DNA from 2 places in the Stutzerimonas sp. NM35 genome. Region 2 is predicted to be linked to the other one. Evidence: riboswitches for the same ligand, from Rfam matches in the RefSeq annotation. Region 2 holds a riboswitch; the other holds the start of a gene.
The links. A riboswitch is a leader RNA that binds a small molecule or an ion and turns the genes downstream of it on or off. The one in region 2 is predicted to bind cobalamin.

Region 1: it holds a riboswitch for cobalamin, as region 2 does, so the genes downstream of both, btuB (TonB-dependent vitamin B12 receptor) here and ACYCFC_RS13135 (TonB-dependent receptor) in region 2, are expected to answer to the same signal.

The regions. Positions count from the first base shown of each region.
Region 1 is NZ_CM137728.1:1,919,027-1,922,411, forward strand. Features, by position in the region: gene ACYCFC_RS09025 (hypothetical protein) at 1-204, opposite strand, end outside; gene btuB (TonB-dependent vitamin B12 receptor) at 235-2,100, opposite strand; cobalamin riboswitch at 2,220-2,438, opposite strand; gene ACYCFC_RS09035 (type B 50S ribosomal protein L31) at 2,711-2,968, shown strand; gene ACYCFC_RS09040 (TonB-dependent receptor domain-containing protein) at 3,051-3,385, shown strand, end outside.
Region 2 is NZ_CM137728.1:2,823,449-2,826,833, reverse strand. Features, by position in the region: gene ACYCFC_RS13135 (TonB-dependent receptor) at 27-1,949, opposite strand; cobalamin riboswitch at 2,054-2,267, opposite strand; gene cobC (alpha-ribazole phosphatase family protein) at 2,305-2,829, opposite strand; gene ACYCFC_RS13125 (adenosylcobinamide-GDP ribazoletransferase) at 2,814-3,385, opposite strand, start outside.

The DNA of each region.
Region 1 (3,385 bases), 900 kb from region 2:
GCCGAAGTCCAGCACGGATGCCAGGGCGAACAGCAGCACGAACATCCAGCGCGGGCGCAGGTAGAAGCCGGCGAGGAAGAAGATCGACCAGCTGGCGCTGGGCAGATTCTGGACGCTGGCGAAGTGTTGGCCACGGGTCATGGCCATCAGCAGGATCAGCGCGGCGCCTATTGCCAGTTGGGCGCGCATGGACAGGACGTGCATGGGGGGGTGCTCCTTTGTGGGGGTTGCCGGTTACAGAGCCTGGTAGCGGACGGTGAAATACACCGCGCGACCGGGCTGTTCGTAGGTCTGGGTAGTTTCGTAGTCGCGGTCGAACAGGTTCGACAGCTTGACCTGCAGGCGCCAGGCCTCGTCGAAACGGTACTCGCTGCGCAGGTCCACCAGGGCATAGCCCGGCATGCGCGAATCCTCGGCGTTGCTCGCCTTGTCGAAGCGCTCGCTCGCCGCGTACAGCGACGCGCCCAGGCCGACGGCGCCGAACTGGCGATCCAGGTCCAGATTGAACTGGCGCTTGGCGCGGCGTTGCAGCAGATGGCCGTGGTTGGCCTTGCTACGGTCCTGCGGGTCCATGAAGGTCAGATTGGCGTTCACATCCCAGCCGGCCAGCACGGTGGCGACGCTGGTCTCGATGCCGCGGATGCGCGCCACGTCGACATTTTCCGGGCGCATGGGGCTGCTGCCCGCCCAGACGATCAGGTCCTCGATCTGGTTCTCGTAGGCATTGACGCTCCACTCGCCCCAGCCGTGGCTGCCACGGATACCGATCTCGTAGCTTTCCGATTCTTCCGGCTTGACGTCCGGGTTGCCGGCGGTGGAGGCGCTTGCCGGGTAGTACAGGTCGTTGAAGGTCGGCGCACGGTAGGCGGTGCCGAAGGCGGCGGTCAGCGTCAGCGCGTCGCTCAGGTCGAAGCTGTAACCCAGGCTGCCGGTGTCGTGCGAACCGAAGAACTCATCCTTGTCGCGACGCAGCCCGGCCTGCACGCCATGACGACCGAAGGCGGCCTGGTACTGAACGAAGTAGCCCTTGTTGTAGCGGCTGTTCTCGGCATAGTCGCCGTCGCTGTCGATGCGGTCCGTCTGATAGTCCATACCGAGGCTCAGCACCTGCGCCTCGCCGAAATTGAAATCGTTCTGCCAGGTGGCGCTGTCGCGGCGGGTATCGAAGCGTGAATAGAAACGACCGTCCTGGAAGTTGTCGCCCAGGTCTTCGCTGTGCCCGGCCTGCAAGGTGACGTCCCAGAAGGCCAGCGGCGAGAAGCGCGCACGGCCGCTGATCGCTTGCAGGGAGCCGTCGCTGTAGGCATTGCGGCCGGTGGCTCCGCTGCTTGAACGGGAGTCGAAGTCGCTGTGGTTTTCGCTCTGCAACCAGCTGCCGTCGAGCTCCAGACCGTTGTCGAAGCGATAGCCGGCGCGCAGCTGGGCCGACAGTTCGCGGTAGCCGTCGGCATCCGGCTCATAGGCATTGGGTGCGGTACTGCGATAGGCGCGGGCATTGATGCCGTCGGTGGACTCGCTGGCCACGCCGAGGTTGAACCAGCCGTTGCCGTGGCTGCCGGCCACACCGGCCGACCCGCTGTAGCTCGAGCGCGAACCGGCGCCCACCGAGAAATAAGGCTTGAAGCCCTCGGCGCCGCCACGGCGGGTGAAGATCTGGATCACTCCGCCCATCGCCTCCGAACCGTACAGGCTGGAGCGCGGCCCACGGACGATCTCTATACGCTCGATCTGCTCCACCGGGATGCTCTGCAACGCGGCGCTGCCGGAGGTGGCCGAGCCAACCCGGACGCCGTCGATCAGCACCAGCACGTGCTTGTCGCTGGTGCCGCGAATCGACACCGAGGTGCTCTTGCCGCGCCCGCCGTTGCTGGTGACGCTGACCCCGGCCAGGCGCTGCAGCAGCTCCGGCACGCTGCCGGCCTGCTGGCGTTCGATCTCGTCACGGGTGATGAGGCTGCTGGAAGCGATGGACACCGGCGAATGGCCGGTCCGGCTGGCGGTGATCACCTGCTGGCCCAGCAGCAAGGCATCGCCGTGATCGGCCAGGACACAGGAAGGAAGGCCCAGCAGCACCGCGGCCAGGGGAAGGGAATTACGCATTGGATCGAGGTTCTCCGTCGTGCCCACCCGCACGACCAAAATGTCGGTGGAGACAGACGGAAGAACTTGAAAGAAGGGAGTACCGCAAAGGTACGCACCCGCTCAGCGCCCGCCGCACTGTCAGTGAAATGCGACAGGCCGGTCTCCGGGCTTGCGAGCGAATGCGTCATGGCATCCCGAAACCGCGCCTTCCCGTGCGTGGAGCACAGTGGCCGTTGCGGTTTCTCGACTCGCCTACCGTTGCGGGGGCAGCGCCGGAATCTTCGTGAGAATGGACCGGCTTCCCTGTTTCACCCATGTGGCTTTTTGCCAAGGGCACCTGAGGCGACGCGGAGGTTAGTCCAAGGCCGGGCGTCGCGCAACCGCGAGTTACGGCGCCGGATCGCGACGAACATCGGTAAATCGCGAGAAGGCGGACCGGGTCCGTTCGACGGATAGCCGCCTGCTCCTGAGTCAAGCCCCCGTGTCCTCGTTCAGCTTCCAGCCTCCAGCGCTTTTCATCGAACAATCAGGCCGGGGTGCAATTGCCCTGTATCCACACAGAATCGTCTCGCCCAATTGAATTGTTATGATATAACATCTTTAATCACATCAACTGCGAGGTCCCGTCATGAAGCCAGGCATTCATCCCCATTACCGCCCCGTGCTCTTCCACGACACGGCGGCGGATGTGTATTTCCTGATCGGCTCGACAGCCGAAACCACCCGTACGCACCAGCACAGCGATGGCAACACCTACCCGTACATCGCACTCGATGTGTCCAGCGCATCGCATCCGATCTACACCGGCAAGCAACGCAAGACCACTGCCGAAGGGCGCATCGCCGGTTTCAACAAACGCTTCGCCGGGTTTACCGCGAAGAAGTGATCTCCCTCACCGCCACAAGCGAGTCGGCCCGAAGCCCGGGCGGCTCGCTTGTGGCCAGCCCTTTCAGCCAAGGAAGATGATGATGTCCCGCTGCACCCGCCTTCACGTCCTGCCCAAGCCCGCACGAATGATCACCGCCCTCGCCTTGCTGCCGCTGTCGGCGCTCGGTGCTGCAGAGCGGATAAATCTCGAACCCACGGTCGTTACGGCCACCTCCACCGAACGTCAGCTGAACGACGCACCGGCGAGCGTTACGGTCATCAGCCGTGAGGAATTGGCCCTGCGACCCGTACAGGATCTGGAAGACGCCCTGCGTGGCACGCCGGGCCTGCAATTCACCGGCATCGGCATGGCGCGCCGTGGGGTGAGCATCCGGGGGATGGGCAGCGAGCACACGTTGATTCTGGTGAACGGACA
Region 2 (3,385 bases):
GGTCTGTGGCGCCTCGGCAAAGGCATTCAGAAACGGTAACCAACGCTTAGCTGTACCTCCTCCTCGGGTGCGGGATAGCGGCTGGCTGCGGTGGCGAAGGCATCGTAGCGTTTGCCGGTCAGGTTGTTGATCCGTAGTTTGGTGTTGAACTGCCTGTATTCATAGGCCAGAGCGGCATTGACCAAGGTGTAGCTGCCGGCCTTCTGCTGAACATTGGCATCGTCGCCAGAGTAATAGCGCTTGCCGGTATATACCGCCTCCACGTAGCTGCGCAGTCCAGGCAGGATTTCATAGCTCATGTGAGCACTGGCGCTGTGGCGCGACACCCAGGGCACGTCATTGCCTTTGAAGCTGCCGTCGCGGTACTCGGAATCGGTGAAGCTGTACTGACCACCGATACTCAGATCAGCGCTGAGTTGGCGTTCGGCTTCGAGCAGAACGCCCTTGCGCAGGGTCTTGTCCAGGTTGATGTTGGCGCCATCGAAGCCCCAGGCGCTGTTGGGGCCGGGTGCGGTCGGGTCATACATCAACTCGTCTTCCAGTTCCAGGCGATACACCGTGAGGCGGTATTGCTGAATGCCGTCGTTCCACTCGACGCCGCTTTCCCAGGATTCGCCGGTTTGCGGTTTGAGAAAGGTGACATCCGGCGAAGTAAAACCGTTTTCGTCGACATTGGCCCAGCGCAGAACGTCCTCGCGCCTGATGAATACGCGGGTCTGCTCGTTGGCTTGCCAGCTCAGGCCGATACTGCTGCTGCCTTCGCGATCACGATGCGCTCGGCTGGAAGCGGTGCTTTCGTCATCCGCTTCGCTGACGCGGTAACCGATCACCAGATTCAATCCATTCCCGAGATCCTGGCTGAACTGTGTGTACCAGTCGCGCAGAGTTTGTTGTGCGAGGGTGTCGCCCCAAGAAGCCAGGTACTCGTAATCGCTGGTGATATGGTCATGGCCCAGCAGCCATTCGGCTTGCCCGAGAGGAGAATCGAATCGGGCGGTAAGACGCGGGCTGATGGTTTCGATACGGGTGCCCTGGGTGAATTCAGAGCCGGGGCCGAAACTGCCGACTCCATCTTGATCGCTGTGGCTGTAGTCGAGGTGCGCACTCCAGACTTCACTCAGGCGCTGTTCCAGCGCCAGGCGATGAACCTGGCTTTTGCTGTCGTTCCAGGCCAGCGAGTTGCTCTGCTTGCGGTCTTGGCGGCGCTGAGCCAGAGAAAGTGCATTGGGAAAAAGCAGTTCGTCATCCACCGTCTGGTATTCATAAAACACGTGGCCGTTGTCGTGTTCATAACGCAGGCGGGCGAAGGCATTGCTGTAGTCGGCGTTGTTATGGTCGCGGTAATTGTCGTTGCTGCGGGTTTCGCCGCTCGCATACAGCGAGAAACCACCCCCGAGCTGCTGATGCAGGTGCCCGCGAAAGGCTTCATGGTCGTGACTGCCTCGGCTGGCTTCGACATAGGCCTCGTTGCTGGATGGGGTGCGCGTGATGATGTTGATGACACCGCCCACTGCCTGATCGCCATAGAGAACGGTCCCGGCGCCACGAATGATCTCGATCCGCTCGATATTCGCCAGCGGGACGCTGTTCAGGTCAGCGCTGGCCAGGGTCGGCTGATTCAGGCGGCGACCATCGACCAGGACCAGGGTGTTGTTGGCGGCATTTTCGCCGAAACCGCGCAGGCTGATGGCGGCGCGGTTACCGTCACCCATGGTGTCGCGAATCTGCAGGCCGGCCTGGCTGCGCAGTACATCGAGCAGGTCGCTGCTGGCACTGGCCTCGATCTGCTCGCGGTCGATCACCGCTACGCTGGCTGGGGTCGGCGCTTTCAAATTGGTCGCGCGGGTAATCACCATGGGCGGCAATTGCGCGCTGGAAGAGCTCTCATCGGCAGCGAGCGCCAGGCCGGGTGTCAGGGCGATGGCCAGGGCCAAACGGGACAGTTTCATCGGTCAAGAATCCTCAAAAGATCGAAGCACTTTTGAGGAGGGCAGGAACAAGCGTGGGTCCGGAATGCAGGTGGCCGCGCTTGACGGTGCTGCCCTCCGCAACACCAGTCGAATCCGCTCAGGCCGGTCTCCGGGCTCTCGACTCGCATCGCGCTCGCCTTCCCATGCCGGGGCACAGTGGCGTTTGAGCGAACGGCGATCCCTGGGATCGCGGTCGATTACCGTTGCGGGGGCAGCGCCGGGATTGTTCGATTGAACGCACCGGCTTCCCGTTTAATGCGCGTCTTGCGGCGGCACACCTGAATGGAAAACGCGCGCACCATAGCCGGCGGCAGGCTTGGGCGCAATGACAACGTCAGGATTGAGGCAGCAAAATGAGATCGCCATGGCCCACCGGCAGCCTGAACGCGGCGTCCAGCGGTTGCCCTGCGACCAGGTGATGCAGGGCGCGAATCGGCCCGGCGTGGGTCAGCAGGATGGCCTCCGTGTCGCCCAGCTCAGCCAGAAAGGCGCGCAGGCGCTCCAGCAGTTCGGGCAGGCTTTCGCCATCGGGCGGAGCGGCAGTCTGCCAGTTGTCGCCCCAGTGTCGTGCGGCGGGTGAGTCCAGTTCCGCCCAGGTACGGCCTTCCCAGTCACCGAAATTCAGTTCCTGCAGACGGGCGTCGATGCGGAAGGGAACGCCCAGCGTCTCGGCCAGGCTGCGGCAGCGCAGGCTCGGGCTGCTCCAGACGGGGGGCAAGCCCTTTGGAAACTGCCGTGCCAGCGTGTCGTGGACGGCACGCGCCTCTTCGGCAAAGCTCGCGGCCAGCGGTACGTCCAGCCGGCCATAGCACAGGCCGGTGGCCGCCACGCGGGTGTGGCGAATCAGACAAAGCGGCACAGCGCCAGGACTCCCAGCAGGAAGGTCAGCTCGCTCAGCTGTTGCAGCGCGCCCAGGCAGTCGCCGGTGAAACCACCGATCCACTTGCGTAGCCAGCGGGCGAACCAGAAACGCAGCGCGATCAATGGCAGCAGCGCCAGCCAGAGCGGCGCCGGTATCTCGATCCAGATAAAAGGCAGCAGCGCCAGGGTGGCTGCGACCAGCAACCCGGTCGCCGACATGCGCACCGCCAGCGGCTTGGCCTTGCCTTCGGGGCGGGCGTAGGCCTCGGTGAGCATCATGCTGGCGGCGTTGAGGCGGCTGAGCGTATGCGCGAGGATCATGATCGGGATGATGATCGTCGCTGGCAGCGCACTAAGCAGCAGGAACTTGCCCACCAGGGTGCCGATGAGTGCGCTGGCGCCGTAGGTGCCCAGGCGCGAGTCCTGCATGATGGCGAGGATGCGCTCGCGATCCCAGCCACCGCCCATGCCGTCCATGCAGTCGGCCAGGCCGTCCTCGTGGAAGCAACCGGTCAGCAGCAGGCCGAAGGCCATGCTCAAGAGGATCGCGACCG